Regions from separate parts of the Bradyrhizobium sp. 482_C4_N1_8 genome, predicted to be linked through region 3. Evidence: predicted binding sites of a transcription regulator. Region 3 holds the regulator's gene; each other region holds the start of a gene.
What was found. The regulator PhoB, encoded in region 3, activates phosphate uptake and scavenging genes when phosphate is short. The targets are predictions, from matches to a motif close to TGTCATNNANCTGTCAT.
Positions count from the first base shown of each region.

Region 1: phnF (phosphonate metabolism transcriptional regulator PhnF) is a predicted target of PhoB. The motif match lies at 4,708-4,724, and genes of this name have one in related genera.
Region 2: AB7Z56_RS20845 (glycerophosphodiester phosphodiesterase family protein) is a predicted target of PhoB. The motif match lies at 2,958-2,974, and genes of this name have one in related genera.

Region 1 is NZ_CP197231.1:8,501,953-8,509,303, forward strand. It holds gene AB7Z56_RS40335 (alpha-D-ribose 1-methylphosphonate 5-triphosphate diphosphatase) at 1-41, opposite strand, end outside; gene phnL (phosphonate C-P lyase system protein PhnL) at 53-751, opposite strand; gene phnK (phosphonate C-P lyase system protein PhnK) at 774-1,568, opposite strand; gene AB7Z56_RS40350 (alpha-D-ribose 1-methylphosphonate 5-phosphate C-P-lyase PhnJ) at 1,561-2,457, opposite strand; gene AB7Z56_RS40355 (carbon-phosphorus lyase complex subunit PhnI) at 2,454-3,557, opposite strand; gene phnH (phosphonate C-P lyase system protein PhnH) at 3,562-4,170, opposite strand; gene phnG (phosphonate C-P lyase system protein PhnG) at 4,175-4,639, opposite strand; gene phnF (phosphonate metabolism transcriptional regulator PhnF) at 4,759-5,490, shown strand; gene phnE (phosphonate ABC transporter, permease protein PhnE) at 5,617-6,465, opposite strand; gene phnE (phosphonate ABC transporter, permease protein PhnE) at 6,462-7,346, opposite strand.
Region 2 is NZ_CP197231.1:4,360,828-4,368,178, reverse strand. It holds gene AB7Z56_RS20855 (pyruvate dehydrogenase complex E1 component subunit beta) at 1-182, opposite strand, end outside; gene pdhA (pyruvate dehydrogenase (acetyl-transferring) E1 component subunit alpha) at 212-1,234, opposite strand; gene AB7Z56_RS20845 (glycerophosphodiester phosphodiesterase family protein) at 1,489-2,841, opposite strand; gene adh (aldehyde dehydrogenase) at 3,048-4,565, opposite strand; gene AB7Z56_RS20835 (helix-turn-helix domain-containing protein) at 4,875-5,834, opposite strand; gene AB7Z56_RS20830 (FtsB family cell division protein) at 6,051-6,368, opposite strand; gene AB7Z56_RS20825 (NADPH-dependent FMN reductase) at 6,541-7,092, opposite strand; gene AB7Z56_RS20820 (MBL fold metallo-hydrolase) at 7,283-7,351, opposite strand, start outside.
Region 3 is NZ_CP197231.1:8,672,558-8,679,908, reverse strand. It holds gene pstS (phosphate ABC transporter substrate-binding protein PstS) at 1-474, shown strand, start outside; gene pstC (phosphate ABC transporter permease subunit PstC) at 618-1,607, shown strand; gene pstA (phosphate ABC transporter permease PstA) at 1,609-2,454, shown strand; gene pstB (phosphate ABC transporter ATP-binding protein PstB) at 2,451-3,272, shown strand; gene phoU (phosphate signaling complex protein PhoU) at 3,284-4,000, shown strand; gene phoB (phosphate regulon transcriptional regulator PhoB) at 4,016-4,723, shown strand; gene AB7Z56_RS41160 (GcrA family cell cycle regulator) at 4,959-5,471, opposite strand; gene AB7Z56_RS41155 (aspartate aminotransferase family protein) at 5,928-7,136, shown strand; gene argF (ornithine carbamoyltransferase) at 7,136-7,351, shown strand, end outside.

The DNA of each region.
Region 1 (7,351 bases), 170 kb from region 3:
CTGGCGTTGGCGATCAATGTTTCCTTCGGCTTGGCATTCATTTCCATTTCCTTCAGGCCGCGGCGGCAAAGCTGGTGACGTCAACAATACGGTCGGCAATCAAATGGCGGATTTCGTCGTCATGGACAATGGCGACCATGGCGACGCCCTGGCGCTTCTTGTCGGCGACCAGCTCGACCACGACGGCGCGGTTGGCGGCATCGAGCGAGGCGGTCGGCTCGTCCAGCAGCAGGATCGGCAGGTCCGAGATGAAGCCGCGCGCGATGTTGACGCGCTGCTGCTCGCCGCCGGAGAAGGTCGCGGGCGGCAGCTGCCAGAGTCTTTCAGGGATGTTGAGGCGGTGCAGCAACTCGCCGGCGCGTGCCTGCGCGTCGGCTCGGGCCGTGCCGTTCACGATCAGTGGCTCCGCGACGACGTCGATGGTCGCAACACGCGGCACCGCCCGCAAAAACTGGCTGACATAGCCGATGGTGGAGCGGCGGATGTTGAGAACCTGCCGCGGCTCGGCGGTGGCGAGATCGACAACCGCGCCGCGATGGCGAATGCCGATACGGCCGGAGTCGCAGCGGTAATTGCCAAAAATCATCTTCAGGATCGACGACTTGCCGGCACCGGACGGGCCAGAGAGCACGACGCATTCGCCCGGGTTGACGTGGAAGGTCACGCCGCTGACGACAGGCAGCTCGATGCCGCCCTGCAGGTGCATCGTAAAGGTCTTTTTCGCGGCGGCGATGTCGATCATGGCGGTCATCGGAAAACTCATCTTGGAAGGCTTATGGCGGCAGAATCGAGGAAACGAGGAGCTGGGTATAGGGCTCGCGGGGATCGTCGAGCACCTGGTCGGTGAGACCCGTCTCGATGACACGGCCGCCCTTCATCACCATCACGCGATGCGACAGCAGTCGCGCCACCGCGAGATCGTGGGTGACGATGATGACGGCAAGGTGCAGCTCGGCGACGAGGCTGCGCACGAGGTCGAGCAGGCGCGCCTGGACAGACACGTCCAGACCGCCGGTCGGCTCGTCCATGAACACCAGCCGCGGCTCGGTGACGAGGTTGCGCGCGATCTGGAGACGCTGGCGCATGCCGCCGGAATAGGTGCGCGGCGCATCGTCGATGCGCGCGATGTCGATCTCGACACGGGTGAGCCAGTCCGACGCGGTATCGCGGATGCGGCCGTAGTGATTCCAGCCGACCGCCATCAGCCGTTCGCCGACATTGGCGCCGGCCGAGACCGCCATGCGCAGGCCCTGCGCGGGATCCTGGTGCACATAGCCCCAGTCGGTGCGGAACAGGAAGCGTCGCTCGGCTTCGCCAAGGCTCGTGAGATCGCGGGTGACGCCGTCGCGCATCCGGTACGACACCTGGCCGGCGCTCGGCGCGAGCTGGCCCGAGAGCATTTGCAGCAGTGTCGACTTGCCCGAGCCGGACTCGCCGACGATCGCCAGCACCTCGCCGGGGTAGAGCGAGAACGACACGTCGCGGCACGCGGCGATGCGGCCATAGGACTTGCTGAGCGACTCCGCGACCAGCAGCGGCTGATCGTTCTCCAGCATCTCCTCAGCCATTTGATCCCTCCTGCGCCTTCTCCTTGTACGGCGCGGCGCTCATGCTGCCGTGATGTCCGGCGGCCTGGCGGCCCTCGCAATAGTCGGTGTCCGAGCACACGAACATGCGCCCGCCCTTGTCGTCGGTGACAATCTCGTCGAGATAGGAATTTTCCGCCGCGCACAGCGCGCAGGGCGCGTTGAAGCGGTACGGCTCGAACGGGTGATCCTCGAAATCGAGCGACACCACCTGCGTATAGGGCGGGATCGCATAGATGCGCTTCTCGCGACCGGCGCCGAACAATTGCAGCGCCGGGCAATTGTCCATCTTGGGATTGTCGAATTTCGGCGTCGGCGACGGGTCCATCACGTAGCGCGCGTTCACCTTCACCGGATAGGCGTAGGCAGTGGCGATGTGGCCAAAGCGGGCGATGTCCTCGTAGAGCTTCACATGCATCAGGCCGTATTCGGCCAGCGCATGCATGCGCCGCGTCTCGGTCTCGCGCGGTTCGAGGAAACGCAGCGGCTCCGGGATCGGCACCTGATAGACCAGCACCTGGTTCGCGTGCAGCGACGTCTCCGGGATGCGGTGACGCGTCTGGATCACGGTTGCATCTTCTGTTGCCGTGGTCGTGGCGACGCCCGCGGTCTTGGCGAAGAATTTGCGGATCGAGATCGCATTCGTCGTGTCGTCGGAACCTTGGTCGATCACCTTCAGCACATCCTGGGGCCCGAGGATCGCGGCCGTGACCTGCACGCCGCCGGTGCCCCAGCCATAGGGCATCGGCATTTCGCGGCTGGCGAACGGCACCTGATAACCGGGGATCGCGATCGCCTTGAGGATCGCGCGGCGGATCATCCGCTTGGTCTGCTCGTCGAGATAGGCGAAATTGTAGGCGGGCGCGTTCATTCCGCGGCCTCCTTCATGGCATCGGGCGCATTGGCCTCGGCAAATTCCTTGCGCAGCTTGCGCAGGAGCCCGAGCTCGGACTGGAAGTCGACATAGTGCGGCAGCTTCAGATGCTCGACGAAGCCGGTCGCCTGGACGTTGTCCGAATGCGACATCACGAATTCTTCATCTTGCGCCGGGGCCACGGCCTCTTCGCCGAGCTCGCGGGCACGCAGCGCCCGGTCGACCAGCGCCATCGACATGGTCTTGCGCTCGCTCTGGCCGAAGGCGAGACCATAGCCGCGGGTGAAACACGGCGCTTCCGTCGCCGAACCCTTGAATTGATTCACCATCTGGCACTCGGTGAGCTCGATGGAGCCGAGCGGCACGGCGAAGCCGACGTCCTCCGCGAAAAATTCGACCTCGACCTCGCCGAAGCGGATCTCGCCGACGAAGGGATGGTTGCGGCCGTAACCGCGCTGGGTGGAGTAACCCATGGCCAGCAGAAAGCCTTCGTCACCGCGCGCGAGGTTTTGCAGGCGCAGGTCGCGATCGGCCGGGAAGTTCAGCGGTTCGCGCGTGAGGTCGCCGACGCTGGCGCCGTCTTCGGCCCGCGGCGAGGATTCGATCAGCCCGTCGCGGCCCAGAATGTCGGTCACACGCGGCGTGGGCGCCGTCGAAGCTTCGGCCGTCGCCGGCACTTCAGGCACGAAGCCCTGGCCAAGCGAGGGATCGAGCAGGCGGTGCGTGTAGTCGAAGGTAGGCCCGAGGATCTGGCCGCCGGGAATATCCTTGAAGGTCGCCGACACCCGCCGCTGCACGCGCATCGCGCCGGTGTCGACCGGCTCGCTGGCGCCGAAGCGCGGCAGGGTGGCGCGGAAGGCGCGGACCAGGAAGATCGCCTCGATCAGATCCCCGCGCGCCTGCTTGATCGCGAGCGCCGCGAGCTCGCGGTCGTAGAGCGACCCTTCGCTCATGACGCGGTCCACGGCGAGGCCAAGCTGCTCCGAGATCTGATCCAGCGTGACTTCGGAAATGCTCTGGTCGCCACGCCGCGCATTGGCGAGCAGGCGATGGGCGTTCTCGATGGCGCGCTCGCCGCCTTTGACTGCGACATACATGCGACTAGCTTCCCTTGTTCACGACACGCGTGGTGCGCGGGATCGCAACCACGGCATCATCGGCGACCAGCACCAAATCGATGCCGCGCGGAAACAGCGCCTCGTTGAACTGCAGCCGTTCGAACAGGTCGAAAGGCCTGATCGAGGCCTGAAGCGTCGCGACACCGTCGATGCCGGGGCCACGCAGTTCGAAACTGCGCCCCGAATTCAGGCTCTCGACCTGAAGGATCACCGTGGTCGAACGATCCGGATACTCGTTCGTGCCCAGTGCGAAGCGCTCGAGCGACGGCAGCGCCGCACCGTCACTGATCAGCGCGAAACTCGCGATCGAGGAGTCCTGCACCACCGGCGCGCCGGTGTGGAACTTGAGCCATTTCACCACGTCCGATCGCTCCGTCATCCGCTCATCGAGCCAGAGCGGCGTGTCGTGATCGAACAGCGTCAGCGCGATCGCGGCAGTGCCGCGCATCGTTGGCGCGGGCGCTCCCGCCATCGGCACGATGCGCTGGACCGAGCCCGGTCGCGCCATCGCGTCCATCACGGAACGAAAGGTCGATTGCGCCGACAAGACCTTGTCGACGAAACCCGGCGGCAGTTCCGCAATCGTGGTCATGGCCTCACCCCTCACCGCGCACCATGGTGTAGAAATCAACCTTCGTCGCGGCGGTCTCGGCCGCCGCCTGCTTGCGCTGGATCATAAGCTGCTCGCGCAACGGCGCGATAACGTCACGCTCCACCGCCTCACCGAAATCACTGGACTGCGCCAGCGCGTCGCAGAGCGCGATCAGCCGCGCCTTTTCGCCATCGCGCCCCAGCGTGTAGCCGAAGCCGACCTCGCCGCTCGCGAGCCGGACCGCTGCGCGAGACACCGTGGCTTCACCGAGATTGAACGGCGCGCCGTCGCCGCCGACCCGGCCGCGCAGCATGACGAGACCGTTTTCCGGCGCGCGTAGCTCCTGATGCGCCGGCAGGGCGAGAGCGCGGAGGCGAGCGGCGATCTCGCCCGCCTCCGCGTGCGCCAGCACGGCCATCGCGGCCTTGCGCTGGACTTGCTGGTTGTTGTGCTGGGTCACCCAATCCACCGAGCTTTTGACAGAACTTGCCGAATCCAAGTTGTCTATGATAATAGACAACTTGATACGGAAGCGCCATGACTGTTTCGTGACAAACGTGTGATTTCTGAAGTAGGCTTCTCGGCGACATGAGCATGCAGGACACAGCCTCTTCGGGCGTCGCGCTGTGGCGCCTCGTTGCCGACGGCATCGAGCGCGGCATCGCCGACGGCCGCTTTGCAGCCGGCGACAAGCTGCCGGGCGAGATGGAGATCGCCGAGACCTATCGCGTGAACCGCCACACCGTGCGGCGCGCGCTGGCCGCACTTGCCGAGCGCGGCATCGTGCGCGCCGAACGCGGCAGCGGAACCTATGTCGAGGCGCAGCGCCTCGCTTATCCCTTGCGCTCGCGCACCCGCTTCTCCGAGATCGTCGGCGCCGACGGCCGCGAACCGCATGGCCGGCTGATCGAGGCGTCCGACGACGTCGCGACCCGCGAACTGGCGCGCGAACTGGGATTGAAGGCCGGCGCGCCGCTGGTGCGGATCGAGGCGATCCGCCTCGCCGACCGCACGCCGATCTGCGTCTCCACCACCTGGCTGTCAGCGGAATTGTTTCCGGGCGCGGGTGAGGTATTCGCCGCGACGCGCTCGATGACGAAACTGCTCGAGCATTACGGCGTCCGCGACTACAGCCGCGGCGCGACCCGGATCACCGCCGGCATCGTGGACGCAACCGATGCCGCGCGGCTCGATCTGCCGCTGGGACGGCCGATCCTGGTGGTCGACGCGACCGACCACGATCTCGCCGGCAAGCCGCTGGTGACCAAGCACTCGCGCTTTGCAGCGGAGCGGGTGGAGTTTCTGGTGGAGAACGGGTGAGCGGGCGACCACGCAGGGCTCGTAGGGTGGGCAAAGGCGCACTTGCGCCGTGCCCACCATCTCTCCCCGATATCTAAGCAGAAGTGGTGGGCACGCTTCGCTTTGCCCACCCTACGGCGCCGGCGATCAGGCGACAGCTCGCCGCCCAATGATCGCAAACCGCAACTTGCTCGAAATAAAATCGATCGCGGCGACGGCGACCAGAATCATCAGGATCAGGAACGACACCCGCTGCCATTCCAGCACGCGGATCTGCTCGGCGAGTTGGAGGCCGATGCCGCCGGCGCCGACGATGCCGATGATGGTGGCCGAGCGCGTGTTGGATTCGATGAAATAGAGCACCTGGCCGGCGATCACGGGCAGCACCTGCGGCAGCAGGCCGAAGCGGATTTCGTGCAAAGCACTGCCGCCGGAGGCGCGGACGCCTTCGACCTGCTTCTGGTCGGCGCCCTCGATCGCCTCCGAGAACAGTTTGCCGAACGCGCCGAAATCCGACACGGCGATGGCGAGCACGCCGGCGAACGGACCAAGCCCGACGACGTTAATCCACACCAGCGCCCAGATCAGGGTGTCGACGCCGCGGATCGAATCCAGGAAACGGCGGACCGGAAAACGCAGGATCTGCGAAGGTATGACGTTGCGCGCGGCCAGCAGGCTGACCGGAAGCGCGAACAGCGCGGCGAGCGTCGTGCCGAGCAGCGCGATCGACAGCGTCTCACCCAGCGCTTTCAGATAGACCGGCAGCGAAGAGCCCGGATCGGGCGGGATCATCATCAGGCCGATCCAGCCGAGCTGGCTCAGCCCTGCGAAGAATCGCGACGGCGAGAAGTCGAGATCGACGAGGCCGTAAACCAGGATCGCAAACGCCGCGACGATCATCGCCGGCATCGCGAGCCGCGCCGAGGCGGGGCGATCGAACACATCGGGGTAGCGCGCGCGAAGCTCTCGCGTGTCGACCTCCTGCGGTCTCGTCACGTCCGTGCCTCCTTGCCGAACAGACGGCCGCGTAGCCAGCCCGTAGTGATGTCGATGATGAAGACCGTGATGATGATGGTGAGCAGGATGGCACTGACGTCGGAGTAATAGAACTTGCGGATGGCGACGACGAGCTCCTGGCCGATGCCGCCGGCGCCGACGAAGCCCATGACGGAGGCTTCACGGACGTTGATCTCGAAGCGCAGCAGCGCGTAGCTGGCATACCCCGCCGTCACCTGCGGCACGATCGCAAAGCGCATGCAGGAGAGCCAGCTCGCGCCGGTCGAACGGATGCCCTCGACCGGCTTCATGTCGGCATTCTCGACGATCTCGGAGAACAGTTTGCCGAGCGCGCCGGTGGAGTGGATCGCGATCGCGAGCACGCCGGCCATCGGCCCGAGCCCGAAGGCAATCACGAAGATCAGCGCGAAGACGATGCCCGGCACGGTGCGGGCGAATTCGAGCAGGCGACGCACCACGAAGCGCAGCCAGGGCGACGGTGAGGTGTTCTCAGCCGCGAAGAAATTCAAGGCGAAGGCCAAGGTCGCGCCGATCAGCGTGCCGACGTAGGAGATCAGCAGCGTCTCGCCCAGCATCTTCAGCCATTTGCGCCAGCCCCACAGCCACTCGCCGGCATCGGTCCAGACCCGCTGGCCGCTATCGAGCGTGAGGATGCGGTCGAAATAGCTGATGAAATTGCCGAAATGGGCAAAGAAGGTGCGCAGGTTCACTTCCGCGCCGATCGCGGCAAGAAACAGCGCTGCGGCAAAGATCACCAGCCCCAAAAGGAGTCGGAGCCGCTTGCGCGCGACCGCCTGGCGATAGGCCGCGTTGAGCACGGCGAGCTGCTGCTCGGGGAGGATCGAAACCGCGACGGTCATCTGGC
Region 2 (7,351 bases), 4.3 Mb from region 3:
ATCAGGATCTTGCCGAGCGTACCTTCATCGGTCGCCTCGACCTCCATGGTCGCCTTGTCGGTCTCGATCTCGGCGATGACGTCGCCAGACTTGATCGTCTCGCCCTCTTTCTTCAGCCACTTGGCAAGGTTGCCCTTCTCCATCGTGGGTGACAACGCGGGCATCAGCACTTGAATTGGCATATCGACTCCAAAAGAAAGCTTGCGCGCGTTCAGCGATAAATGTCGGTCCAGAGCTCGGCGGCATCCGGCTCGGGATCATGCTGGGCGAAGTCGGCGGACGCATTGACGATGTCGCGGACCTCGGCGTCGATCGCCTTGAGATCGGCCTCGCTCACCTTGGCTGCGAGCAGGCGGTTGCGCACCTGCTCGATCGGGTCCTGGTCGTGGCGGACTTTTTCGACCTCTTCGCGCGTTCTGTATTTGGCGGGGTCGGACATCGAGTGGCCGCGATAGCGGTAGGTCTGCATCTCCAGGATGAAGGGGCCCTTGCCGGCGCGGCACCAGGCCGCCGCCTCCTCGCCCGCGGCCTTCACGGCGCGGACGTCCATGCCGTCGACCTGCATCCCGGGGATGTTGAAGGACGCACCGCGCTTGGAGAAATCCTGCTGCGCCGAAGCGCGCGACACCGAGGTGCCCATGGCGTAGCGGTTGTTCTCGATGACGTAGATCACCGGCAGCTTCCAGAGCTCCGCCATGTTGAAGCTCTCATAGACCTGGCCCTGGTTGGCCGCGCCGTCGCCGAAATAGGTGACGCTGACATTGTCGTTACCACGATAGTGGTTGGCGAAGGCCAGACCCGTGCCGAGCGAGACCTGGGCGCCGACGATGCCGTGGCCGCCGTAGAAGTGCTTCTCCTTGCTGAACATGTGCATGGAGCCGCCCTTGCCCTTGGAATAGCCACCGCGCCGGCCGGTGAGCTCGGCCATGACGCCGTTGGCCTCCATGCCGGTGGCAAGCATATGACCGTGATCGCGATAGCCGGTGATGACCTGATCGCCCTGCTTCAGGGCCATCTGCATGCCGACCACCACGGCTTCCTGGCCGATATAGAGGTGGCAGAAGCCGCCGATCGCGCCCATGCCGTAGAGCTGGCCGGCCTTTTCCTCGAACCGCCGGATCAGGAGCATGTCGCGGAGCGCTTTGAGCTCCTGCTCTCTGGTGAATTCCGGGGGCGAACCGCCGTCGGTCTTGTCCTGTGGAGTGCTTGCGGCGGCTTTCTTGGGTGCGGCCATGGGAATTCCGGGTCAGAGAAAACTTCAGCCCTCTCTAACCCAAGTCAAACGCCCTTGGAAAGGACCGCGGCGGCATGGCGCGACTTTCATTATGCCGCACTGCAACGTGGCCGAAACTTTGCAAAACCTTTGCCGCCGATCGGGCAACTTTAGCTCACCGGTCAGCGAAGGGAACGTGGGCAGCCAACGCAGAGAAATCGGACGCGCCGTTTTGTATCCGAAATCCCACGCGCGTCCGATTCGCCGTGCCAGCCTTACCAGCCCAACTCGCGCAAATACGCCGCACGGGCGGCAACGCCGGTATGCGTGAAGTCGCTGAAGACCCCATCGACGCCGAGCCGGTAGAATTTGAGATATTCAAGGCTCGGGTCGCCGCGATAGTCGGCGGCAAGATACTTCTTCTCGTTCCGAAACGTGAAGACATGGACGAAAAGACCGAGCTTGTGCGCGTCCGCGACAAGGCTGGTCGCGTCCTGCGTCGAGGCCTCCGGCGTCGATCCCTTGTAGGGCGTGCCATCGGCGTTGCTGTCCTTCCACGGCGCGATCTTGAGCGGAACGATATAGGCCTTCCACGGACCGATGCCGTCGGCGTAGGTCTTGATCTCGGCAAGCCCCTCGGGCGTCAGCATCGCATCGTACAAGCGCGCATCGCCCGCAACCGTCCAGTCGAACGGGCGCGAATTCGTGATGTTGTTGAGGAGAACCTTGCCGGTTTTGAAGTCGATTCCGTTGCCGTCGACGAGTTGGACCTGCCGCGTCTGGAGGCCGTGGCTGCGCATATATTTCAGGCTGCCGGGTTCGAAGCTCTGGACCAGGATGGGAGCGTCCTTGGTATTGAGGCCGTTATCCCCGATGATCTTGATCAGGGCATCCTCGAGCGGACGACTGCCGGCCGCGCCGCAGCCATTGGCGATCGCCTGGGCATTGTTCCAGGTCGGGTTCTTGGTTTCGGGATAGACGAGGATGGACCGCCCGGTCTCCTTGCTCTTGACCTTGGCGATGTCGATGACGTCCTGGAAGCTGATGATCGGGAGCTTGCCGTTGAAGACTTTCGGCCGCTCGTTGGCCGCGTCATAGGTGGTGCCGCCGATCCATTGCTTCAGCTCGGCCATGGTGAAGTCGCTGATCGACCAATCGTTGGTATGATCCTCGCCGTCCACGATCAGCGACTTCAGCACCGACTTGGGATCGGCCTGGTCGCTGAGATCCGTCAGGTAGTCGGCAGGCACGCCGGTGGCCGACGGGGCCTTGACGCGCACACCGGGCACGGTGCGCTTGCGGGCAGCGACGGCCGCATTGGTCTTCGCCACCTCGGCAATGTTGGTGTTGTCGCTCAGCCAGGGGTTATGGCGCACGACCAGAACGCAATCCTTGGTCAGGTGCAAATCCTCTTCGAGCGCATCGGTCCCGAGCGCCGCGGCGAGGTCGTACGACGCCTCGGTCTCTTCAGGTACCAGGCCCGGCAGGCCGCGATGGCCAAGGACCAGTGGCGCCTTTCCATCGACGGTCAGGAAGGGCTTGGCGCCAGCTGGCGCCGCGCCGGACTGTGCAAAGGCCATCGACAGCGGCAGCACCGCCGCGCCGAACAGCATCGCTGCGACACCCATTGTCCGTCCTGAACGACTGTTCCGCATCACCAAGCCTCCGTCTTTGCCCGGCATCGCTTCGAATGCCGCGGGCGCCGAACCGAATACGGTCGGCGCTGTCGTCTTGTCTCAAGACTCTGACAGACGGATGACGGCGGAGAGGACGGCGCAAGGTTGCACCGCCCTCTCCTGCCCCATCAGATATTGCCCAATCAGATCTTGCCCGATCAGAAGAAGCCAAGCTTCTTCGGGCTGTAGCTGACCAGGAGATTCTTGGTCTGCTGGTAGTGATCGAGCATCATCTTGTGGGTCTCGCGACCGACGCCCGACTGCTTGTAGCCGCCGAACGCGGCATGCGCAGGATACGCATGGTAGCAGTTGGTCCAGACCCGTCCGGCCTGGATGGCCCGGCCGAAGCGGTAGCAGCGGTTGGCATCGCGACTCCAGACGCCGGCTCCCAGGCCATAGAGCGTGTCGTTGGCGATCGCGAGCGCTTCGTCATCGGTCTTGAAGGTCGTGACCGAGACGACGGGACCAAAAATCTCCTCCTGGAAGATTCGCATCTTGTTGTGGCCCTCGAACACCGTCGGCTGGACGTAGAAGCCGCCGGAAAGATCGCCGCCGAGCTCGGCACGACCGCCGCCGGCCAGCACCTTGGCGCCCTCCTGCTTGCCGATGTCGATATAGGAGAGGATCTTGGCGAGCTGCTCGCTAGATGCCTGCGCGCCGATCATGGTGTCGGCCGCACGCGGGTCGCCCTGCTTGATCGCGGCGACGCGCTTCAGCGCCCGCTCCATGAAGCGGTCGTAGATGTCGGCGTGGACAATCGCCCGGCTCGGACAGGTGCAGACCTCGCCCTGGTTCAGCGCAAACATCACAAAACCTTCGATCGCCTTGTCGAAGAAGTCGTCGTCCTCGGCGGTGACGTCGTTGAAGAAGATGTTCGGCGACTTGCCGCCGAGCTCGAGCGTGACCGGGATCAGGTTCTGGCTGGCATATTGCATGATGAGCCGGCCGGTCGTGGTCTCGCCGGTGAAGGCGATTTTCGCGATCCGCGGGCTGGACGCGAGCGGCTTGCCGGCTTCGAGGCCAAAGCCATTGACGATGTTGAGGACGCCGGGCGGCAGGAGATCGCCGATGATCTCGGCCCAGACCATGATCGAGGCCGGCGTCTGCTCGGCCGGCTTGAGCACGACGCAATTGCCGGCGGCAAGCGCCGGCGCGAGCTTCCAGCAGGCCATCAGCAGCGGGAAGTTCCAGGGGATGATCTGGCCGACCACGCCGAGCGGTTCGTGGAAATGATAGGCGATGGTGTCGTGGTCGATCTCGCCGATTGAGCCTTCCTGTGCGCGCACCACGCCGGCAAAATAGCGGAAATGATCGATCGCGAGTGGCAGGTCGGCGGCGCGGGTCTCGCGGATCGGCTTACCGTTGTCCCAGGTCTCGGCAATCGCAAGGCGCTCCAGATTCTCTTCCATCCGGTCGGCGATACGGTTCAGGATCGCGGCGCGCTCGGCGACGCTGGTGCGTCCCCAGGCGCCCTTGGCGGCGTGCGCCGCATCAAGCGCGGCCTCGACGTCCTGCGCATCGGAACGCGCGATCTTGCAGACGATCTGGCCGTTCACCGGCGAGGCGTTGTCAAAGTACTTGCCGGAGATTGGCGCGACGAATTTGCCGCCGATGAAATTGTCATAGCGTTCGGCGAAGGGAACCTGGGTGACGCCGAGGAATTCCACCTTGTTCATTGATCACTCCCGATGTTTGCTGTTTGCGCAATTCGTCGCGTGTTCACGACTTGCGCCGACGATGTCGCGGGAGCGTTTTCCTGTCAGCCCGGGCGGGAGCGATGGCTGGGGTAACCTGTCGCAGTTCTGCGACAGGTGACGCAGCTCCCCCACACACTCAGCCCTCATCCTGAGGAGCGCGCTCTTGCGCGCGTCTCGAAGGATGGCCGCGGGCACAGCCAGGTCTGCATGGGTTCGAGACGGCCGCTTCGCGGCCTCCTCACCATGAGGGTTGAGTTGGTGGGCGCGGAAGAAAAACAGAGCCGCAGCTCAGTGCTTCAGCTCGAACCGCTTCAGCTTCCTGTGCAGCGTGGCGCGGCTGACGCCGAGGGCTTTGGCGGCGGCAGAAACATTGCCGTCCGCGCGCAGCAGCGCCCGCTGCAACACCGCGCGCTGGCCGCCGGCAAGATGGTCATGCGCGGGTTCGCCGCCGAGGAGGTCAGCCGCGGGCACCGGCTGCAAGGGACGGCCGGGCGCAATCCCGAGTCCCACCCGCGCGGACCGGGTCGCGCCGATCACGAGATCATCCGCATCGACCGCGACGAGGCCGCCGGCCTGGCCGTCGGCGCCTTGCGTCAGCACGATGCGGGCATGGGCGAAGGCGCGGCGAAACAGATCAGCCTCGATGCGCCTCGCCGCCTCACCTGCCGCGAGCGCGATCAGATTGGAAAACGCATCGGTCCGGTCGGCGCGGCAGGAGGAGACGTCGAGCACGCCCGCAAACGCCGCCTCGTGGTCGTAGATCGGAACGGCGGTGCAGCTCAGAAGCGTGTTGCGGGTGAAGAAATGCTGGTCGCGGTCGATCGTCAGCGGGCGCTGCTCGACGACGCAGGTGCCGATGCCGTTGGTGCCTTCATGATCCTCGCTCCAGAGCGCGCCGGTCCACAGGCCCCAGGATTGGAACGTCGCATCGTCCACCGCTGTGCCGCGGCGGTCGACCGGCACGCCCGCGCCGTCGGCGAGCAGCACGCAGCAGCCGCTCGCGCCGACCGCCTGATAGAGCCGGTCCATCGCGCCTTGCGCGGCGGCGAGCAGCGGCGCGACACGCTCGCGCGCCTGCCGCAACTCGACATCACTCAGCCGCATCGGCGCGCTGCGACCGGCGGGATCGAGATGATGCAATCGGGACGAACGGCGCCATGAGGCCACCAGCGCGGAGCGCGCGGCCTGGCCTGACGCAATGGCGGCCTCGACGCGGGCCGCGTGATGCCGGGACATTGGCCCATTCATCACTGTTTCCTCCGGGTGGCAGTCTAGGCTGCGCCGGCATGGCCCGGTTGATCTGCGTCAACTCAGGCAGACGGCGGCAGAAGCCATGGGGCCGTTGCTGCGTTGCCGTCAAGGCGGCAGCCCGGTTCCAAGCCTAAGACTTTCGGTAGAATTGCTACACGGTTGCGGGATTTCGGCAGCGGCTTTCGATGCCGGTTTCGAATGCAGCGAAAAGCGCTACTTCGCCGGGATCATCCGAACGAGATCGTGCGGATTGACATAGTCGAGCTGATAGCGCGCCCGCTCGTCCAGCATGTCAGGGTCGATCCGCGACGTCCGCAGCAGCGACACGCGCTGCTCGCTCTTCGCGCGCTCGCGCTTGAGCTGGGCCAGCTCACTCGTCAGCGCGATGATCTCCTGGTCGAGCTCCTGGCGGGCGTTGAGACCGTATTTGCCGGTGTAGGCGTTGACGCCGAAATAGCCGACGATAGCGGCCGCCATCGCATAGAGGGCAAGGCCGGTCAGGATCGATTTCAGGCGCGCGCGGGAGACCATCTTGGGAAGATGCGGCAGGTTGGTTAAGGGAGTGCTAATCGCCTCCCCCTTCGCGTTCCAATCCATGCCCCCAGCTGTCATGCCCGGCCTTGTGCCGGGCATCCACTTTCTTCGTCACCACGAGCCAAGACGTTGATGGCCGGGACAAGCCCGGCCATGACGAAGAAAGACCTCAGCCGTGGTGCTTGGCCACGTGCGCGGCAAACGCGTCGATATAGGCCTGGAGTACGGGCTTCAGAGATTCCTTGGTCAGGTTCCCCTCCGCATCGAAGGCATCGCCGACCGCGTTCAGATAGGTCTCGGGCTGCTGCAGGATCGGGCCGGCAATGCCCGGCAGGATGTTCTGCAGCGTCTTGGCGGCGCTGACGCCGCCGAGCGGGCCCGGCGAGTTCGAGATGATGCCGACCGGCTTGCCGTTGAACGAGCTCTTGCCATAGGGGCGCGAAGCGACGTCGATGGCGTTCTTGAGTACGCCCGGGATGGCGCGGTTGTATTCGGGGGTGACGAAGATCACGCCGTCCGACTTCTGCAGCTTCTCGCGGAAGGACAGCCAGTCCGCGGGCGGCGCGCCCTCGAGGTCCTGGTTGAAGAACGAGATGCCTGCCAGCGTGATGACCTCGAGCTTGAGCGAGGCCGGCGCGAGCTTTGCGAGCGCGTTGGCGACCTTCAGCGAGAAGCTGTCCTTGCGCAGGCTGCCGGCGATCACGACGATGTTGTAGGCCATGGATTGTCCTTGGGGGCTTGAGCGGAAGTTCCGGGGCGGCACTTAAGCGATCCCGGTCGATGGATGCAAGTGCATGAACCGGTCCTGTTTGGAAACGCTGAGTTTCTCGAAAGCAGATGGTCGCTACGATCCAAAAACAATCAGGCCGCCCGAAGGCGGCCTGACGTTTCTCGCAAACCCCTGGCTCGGTTCAGATCGTCGGATTCCAGGCCGACGGGATCAGGCGGTATTTCGCGCCGTCCTTCTCGACATGCCCCAC
Region 3 (7,351 bases):
GTCGGTGAGGGCACGGCGGTCGAGTGGCCGGTCGGCGTCGGCGCCAAGGGCAACGAAGGCGTGTCGGGCAACATCAGCCAGACCAAGAACTCGATCGGCTACGTCGAGTACGCCTATGCCAAGCAGAACAAGCTGACCTACACCGGTCTCGTCAACAAGGCCGGCAAGCCGGTGCAGCCGACCGTCGAGGCCTTCCAGGCCGCGGCTTCCAATGCCGACTGGGCCAAGGCGCCCGGCTACTACGTCATCCTGACCGACCAGCCCGGCGACAAGTCCTGGCCGATCACGGCGGCGACCTTCATCCTCATGCACAAGGATGCCACCGACAAGGCAGCCTCGCAGGAAGCCATCAAGTTCTTCCGCTGGGCCTTCAAGAGCGGCGGCAAGGCGGCTGAAGAACTCGACTACATCCCGATGCCGGACCCGGTCGTCCAGCTGATCGAGAAGACCTGGGCTGCCGAGATCAAGAGCTAAGCGCTCTTGTCCCGGACTGGGCGCCGGGATCTCACAAGACCTCCGCTCCGGATCGGCCTCGCGCCGCATCCGGAGCGCAAGACCAACAACAAGACCGACAACAAGCGTATATCAAACGGGCACAGGGGATCGGCGTGGCAGAGATGGCCGTTCAGAGCGATGTAATCGACGACGCCGGACCGTATGACCGCGCCAAGGCCTTGGGCGCCTTCAAGCTCGGCGACCTCACCTTCTACTGGATCACGCGGCTGTCCGCGATCTCGGTGCTCCTCATCCTCGGTGGCATCATCATCTCGCTGATCGTCGGCGCGTTCCCGGCGATGAAGGAATACGGCTTCGCCTTCCTGTGGACGCAGCGCTGGGCGCCGTCGGCAGATCCGCCCGTGCTCGGCGCGCTCGGCCCGATCTACGGCACGCTCATCACCTCCTTCATCGCGATGGCGATCGCCATTCCGGTCGGTCTCGGCATTGCGATCTTTCTGACCGAGCTCTGCCCGCAATGGGCGCGCCGCCCGATCGGCATGGCGATCGAGCTGCTCGCCGGCATTCCCTCGATCATCTACGGCATGTGGGGCTTCTTCGTGCTCGGCCCGTTCCTGGCCAACACGTTCCAGCCCTTCATGATCAAGATCTTCGACGGCGTCCCCGTGCTGGGCGCGATCTTCGCAGGCCCGCCGTCCTATCTCAGCCTGTTCAACGCGGCGCTGATCCTCGCCATCATGGTGCTGCCCTTCATCACCTCGATCTCGGTCGACGTGTTCAAGACGGTCCCGCCGGTGCTCAAGGAAGCCGCCTACGGCGTCGGCTGCACCACCTGGGAAGTCGTGCGCAGCGTGGTGATCCCCTACACCCGCGTCGGCGTCATCGGCGGTGTCATGCTGGCGCTCGGCCGCGCGCTCGGCGAGACCATGGCGGTGACCTTCATCATCGGCAACTCGTTCCGCATCTCGTCGTCGATCTTTGCCCCGGGCACCACGATCTCGGCGGCGATCGCATCGGAGTTCGCCGAGAGCGACGGCCTGCACCAGTCCGGCCTGATCCTGCTCGGCCTGCTGCTGTTCGTGCTGACATTCTTCGTGCTCGCGGCTGCACGGTTGATGCTGATGCGTCTTGAAAAGAAGGCGGGGAAGTAACATGAACCCGATCTACGCACGCCGCCGCCGCATGGACATCGTCATCCGTGTGCTCTGCCTGGCTGCCGCTGCCTTCGGCGTCACATGGCTCGCGCTGATCCTGATGACGCTGCTCTACAACGGCATTGCCGGCCTGAACCTGGAGCTCTTCGTTGCGGACACGCCGCCTCCGGGCTCGACCGAGGGCGGCCTGCGCAACGCCATCGTGGGTTCGATCATCATGACCGTGCTCGGCGTCGGCATCGGCGCGCCGCTCGGTCTGTTCGCCGGCACCTATCTCGCCGAGTACGGCCGCAACGACCGCCTGACCTCGGTGATCCGCTTCATCAACGACATCCTGCTCTCGGCGCCCTCGATCATCATCGGCCTGTTCATCTATGGTGCGGTGGTGGTGCCGATGCGCGGCTTCTCGGCGATTGCCGGCTGCCTCGCGCTTGCGGTGATCGTCATCCCGGTGGTGCTGCGCACGACCGAGGACATGCTGCTGCTGGTGCCGAACGCACTGCGTGAGGCGGCCTCGGCGCTCGGCCTGCCGCGCTCGCTGGTGATCAAGCGCATCGCCTATCGCGCGGCGCGCTCGGGCCTCATCACCGGCGTGATGCTGGCCACCGCCCGCGTCGCCGGCGAGACCGCGCCGCTGCTCTTCACCGCGCTGTCGAACCAGTTCTTCAGCCTGGGTCTGAACAAGACGATGGCGAACCTGCCGGTCACCATCAATAATTTCGTGCAGAGCCCCTACGCCTACTGGAAGCAGCTCGCCTGGAGCGGCGCGCTGCTCATCACCCTGACCGTTCTTGCCCTGAATATTGGCGCGCGCATTCTGAGCGCCGAGAGGACCGCAAAATGAGTGATCTTTCCGTATCGATGAGCGCGGCCGGTGGTTTGCCCCAGGCGCCGGTGCTGCCCGAAGCTCCGGCCAAGGTGACGGTGCGCAACCTCAATTTCTATTACGGCGAGCACCACGCGCTGAAGAACATCAATCTGGCGCTCGGCACCAACCGCGTCACGGCGTTCATCGGCCCGTCGGGCTGCGGCAAGTCGACCCTGCTGCGCATCTTCAATCGGATGTACGACCTCTATCCGGGCCAGCGCGTCACCGGTCAGCTCATGCTCGACCAGACCAACGTCCTCGACCCCAAGCTGGACCTCAATTTGCTGCGCGCCCGCGTCGGCATGGTGTTCCAGAAGCCGACGCCGTTCCCGATGACGATCTACGAGAACATCGCCTTCGGCATCCGCCTTTACGAGAAGATCTCGAAGTCCGAGATGGACGACCGCGTCGAGAAGGCGCTGCGCGGTGGCGCGCTGTGGAACGAGGTCAAGGACAAGCTCAACGCCTCCGGCCTGTCGCTCTCCGGCGGCCAGCAGCAGCGCCTCTGCATCGCCCGCACGGTCGCGGTGCGGCCCGAGGTGATCTTGTTCGACGAGCCCTGCTCGGCGCTCGACCCGATCTCGACCGCCAAGGTCGAGGAGCTGATCCAGGAGCTGTCCGAGAACTACACGATCGCGATCGTCACCCACAACATGCAGCAGGCGGCGCGCGTCTCCGACAAGACCGCCTTCATGTATCTCGGCGAGCTGATCGAGTTCGACGACACCAGCAAGATCTTCACGTCGCCGACCGACCGGCGCACGCAGGATTACATCACCGGCCGGTTCGGCTGAGGAGACGGAACATGGGTTCTGAACATACCGCAAAGGCCTTCGACACCGACCTCCAGGAGCTCACGCGCCTGGTCGCCGAGATGGGCGGCATCGCCGAGCGCATGATCGTCGATTCCGTCGACGCGCTTATCCGCCGCGACGTCGCGCTCGGCCAGCGCGTCGTGACCATCGACGCCGAGCTCGACGCGCTCCAGAAGAAGATCGAGGAGCGCGCCGTTCTCACCATCGCGCGCCGCCAGCCGATGGCGGTGGATCTGCGCGAGATCGTCGGCGCCATGCGCGTCGCGACCGATCTCGAGCGGATCGGCGACCTCGCCAAGAACATGGGCAAGCGCGTCGCGGCGCTGGAGACGGATTTCCATCCGCTCAAGCTGTTCCGCGGTCTGGAGCACATGACCGACCTCGTGCAGCAACAAGTCAAGTCGGTGCTGGATGCCTATGCCGCGCACGATCTGCCGGCGGCGATGGCGGTGTGGAAGGGCGACGAGGAAGTCGACGCCATCTGCACCTCGCTGTTCCGCGAGCTCCTCACCTACATGATGGAGGATCCGCGCAACATCTCGTTCTGCATCCATCTGATGTTCTGCGCCAAGAACATCGAGCGCATCGGTGACCACGCCACCAACATCGCCGAGACCGTGTTCTACATGATCGAGGGCCAGGCGATCACCGACAAGCGGCCGAAGGGCGACATGACGACCTTCGCCACGACGGTCCCGAACACTTAAGGAGCGACGAACACCATGGGCGCACGCATTATGGTGGTTGAGGACGAGGAAGCTCTCACCGAGCTTCTCCGCTACAACCTCGAAGGCGACGGCTATGACGTCGAGACGGTGATGCGCGGCGACGACGCCGACACCCGCCTCAAGGAGCACATCCCCGATTTGATCGTGCTCGACTGGATGCTGCCGGGCCTCTCCGGCATCGAGCTGTGCCGGCGGCTGCGCACCCGGCCCGAGACCAAGCAGCTCCCGATCATCATGCTCACCGCGCGCGGCGAGGAGAGCGAGCGGGTGCGGGGCCTTGCGACCGGCGCCGACGACTACATCGTCAAGCCGTTCTCGGTGCCGGAGCTGCTGGCACGCGTGAAGGGCCTGCTCAGGCGCGCCAGCCCCGAGCGGCTCGCCACCGTGCTCGCCTATGGCGACATCGAGCTCGACCGCGACAAGCGCCGCGTGGCGCGCTCGGGCCGGCCGATCGATCTCGGTCCGACCGAATATCGCCTGCTGGAGTTCTTCCTGGAGCATCCCGGCCGCGTGTTCTCGCGCGAGCAGCTGCTCGACAGCGTCTGGGGCCGTGACATCTACATCGACGAGCGCACCGTCGACGTCCATATCGGCCGCCTGCGCAAGCTGCTCAATCTCGGCCGCGAGCAGGACCCGATCCGCACCGTCCGCGGCGCGGGCTACGCACTGGACGATCGCTTTGCGAAGGCGGAGCAGGCGTAGCTCGGTGAGCTGCGGCCACACTCTCGGTGTCGTCCCGGACAAGCGCAAGCGCGGGTCCGGGACACCCACAGCGAGCGGTTATTTTGTGAAAAGGTAACTCCGAGTCCCCGTAGCCACATCTTGCGGTGGTTAAGGGTCCCGGATCTGCGCGCGCTCGAGGCGCGCTTGTCCGGGACGACATCGGATTTGTTGAGCCGCCATCGTGTGACGGCTCCTTTCTGAGCTCAGAACGACTTCAGCGCGGACCCGGCTTCGCCGGCGCGCGCCGGCGATCGGCCGCGGGCTGATACGCCACGCGCGAGTGCTGGGCGCAGTAGGGCAGGCCGGAGAGCGCCTTGCCGCCGCAGAAGAAGAAATCCGGGCTCGAGGGATCGCCGACCGGCCAGTGGCAGGTGGCCTCGTTCAGCTCCAGCAGCGACAGCCGCTGGCTCATCGGCACGACGTTGTCGTAGGTGACCGGTTCGGCCTCGACCTCGACTTCGAAGGCCTGCGCCAGCGCGGTGTTGCCGCGCGCGATCGGGCGTGTCACCCGCATCATGTGCTGGGCGGGGCGCGCCTTGCGCGGCCGCGGCGCTGCCGATGAAGGGCTCTTGGCGCGGCCCGACAGGCCGAGCCGGTGCACTTTGCCGATTACGGCATTGCGGGTCACATTGCCGAGTTCAGCGGCGATCTGGCTGGCCGAAAGTCCGGCCTCCCAGAGCTTTTTCAGCTGCTCGACGCGATCATCCGACCAGGTCAAAACGGTCATTGCACCCTTTCCTTCGCCGGCGCCTGCCATCCTGGCGGCCGCACGGCGAATGCCTAAGCTTCGAAAAACCCGTGCCGCCAGAATCCCTTAAGGCTCGCCGGGCGCACCAGATGCGCCCGAACGCTTACGCCGGTACATGAGGACTTAGAGGATCAGAACTGCTGCACGAGATGTCGTATCTGACAAGCCAAACGCTACAATATGGCGTGACTCACGCGCAAGAGTCCGCCGACTCGCTTCCACATGTTCCGTGGCGGAAATACGCAAAATCGCCACCGCAAGACTACGGATTCTGCGTTTCGCGAGGCTTTCCGGGCGGCATTGACACCGGTTTCACCAGGCATAAGATAGTCAGGCGTGCCGCCCTTAAAAGGCGGCACGTTTCGTTTTCCGGGCCGGTCAATGGTGCGTTGCGCAATGCACGCTCACACCGTCCGCAACATTCAAGTGATCGTCATGACTAACAGCGCAGCGCCGCATTTGCTCCCCGTTTTCGCCAGGTCCGACCTCGGTTTCGAGCGCGGTGAAGGCTGCTGGCTGATTGCGACCAATGGCGATCGCTATCTCGATTTCACCTCGGGTGTGGCGGTGAATGCGCTCGGCCATGCTCATCCTGCGTTGGTCAAGGCGTTGCAAGAGCAGGCCACCAAACTCTGGCACATGTCGAACCTGTTCCAGAGCCCGGACGGCGAGAAGCTCGCCGCGCGTCTGTGCAACGAAAGCTTCGCGGACTTCGTGTTCTTCTGCAATTCCGGCGCCGAAGCGCTGGAAGGTGTGATCAAGCTGGTCCGCCATCATCACTTCTCCAAGGGTCATCCGGAACGTTACCGCATCATCACCTTCGAAGGCGCCTTCCACGGCCGCACGCTGGCAACGCTCGCCGCGACCGGTTCGGCAAAATATCTCGAAGGGTTTGGCCCGCCGATGGACGGCTTCGACCAGGTCCCGCATGGCGATATCGAAGCCGTCAAGAAGGCGATCGGTCCGCAGACCGCCGGCATCCTGATCGAGCCGATCCAGGGCGAGGGCGGCGTGCGTTCGGCAACGCCCGCCTTCCTGAAGGCGTTGCGCCAGCTCTGCGATGAGAAGGGCCTGCTGCTCGCGTTCGACGAGGTGCAGACTGGCATGGGCCGCACCGGCGATCTGTTCGCGCATCGCCGCACCGGCGTCACGCCTGACGTGATGTCGCTGGCCAAGGCGCTCGGTGGTGGCTTCCCGATCGGCGCGGTGCTGGCGACCGCGGACGCGGCTGCCGGCATGGGGCCCGGCTCGCACGGCTCGACCTTCGGCGGCAATCCCCTCGCGATCTCGGCTGCCAATGCCGTGCTCGACGTCATGCTCAAGCCCGGCTTCTTCGACCACGTGCAGAAGATGTCGCTGCTGCTCAAGCAGAAGCTCGCCTCCGTGATCGATCGTTATCCCGACATCGTCAGCGAAGTGCGCGGCGAAGGCCTTCTGATCGGCATCAAGGCCGTGGTGCCATCCGGCGATCTTGGCGCGGCGTTGCGCAACGAAAAATTGCTCACGGTCGGCGCCGGCGACAATGTCGTGCGCTTCCTGCCGCCCTTGATCGTCACCGAAGCCGAAATCGAGGACAGCGTCGGGCGGCTCGAGCGCGCCTGCGCCGCGATCTCGTCCAGTCAGACCAAGCGGGCGGCGAGCTGATGAGCAAGTCCCCGAAGCACTTTCTGGATATCAACGAGCTCCCGTTGTCGGAGCTCAAGAGCATGCTCGCGGCCTCCTCCGCCATGAAGGCGAAGCAGAAAGCGCACCAGCCGGTGAAGCCGCTGGAAGGCAAGACGCTGGCGATGATCTTCGAGCGTCCGTCCACCCGCACCCGCGTCTCGTTCGACGTCGCCATGCGCCAGCTCGGTGGCGAG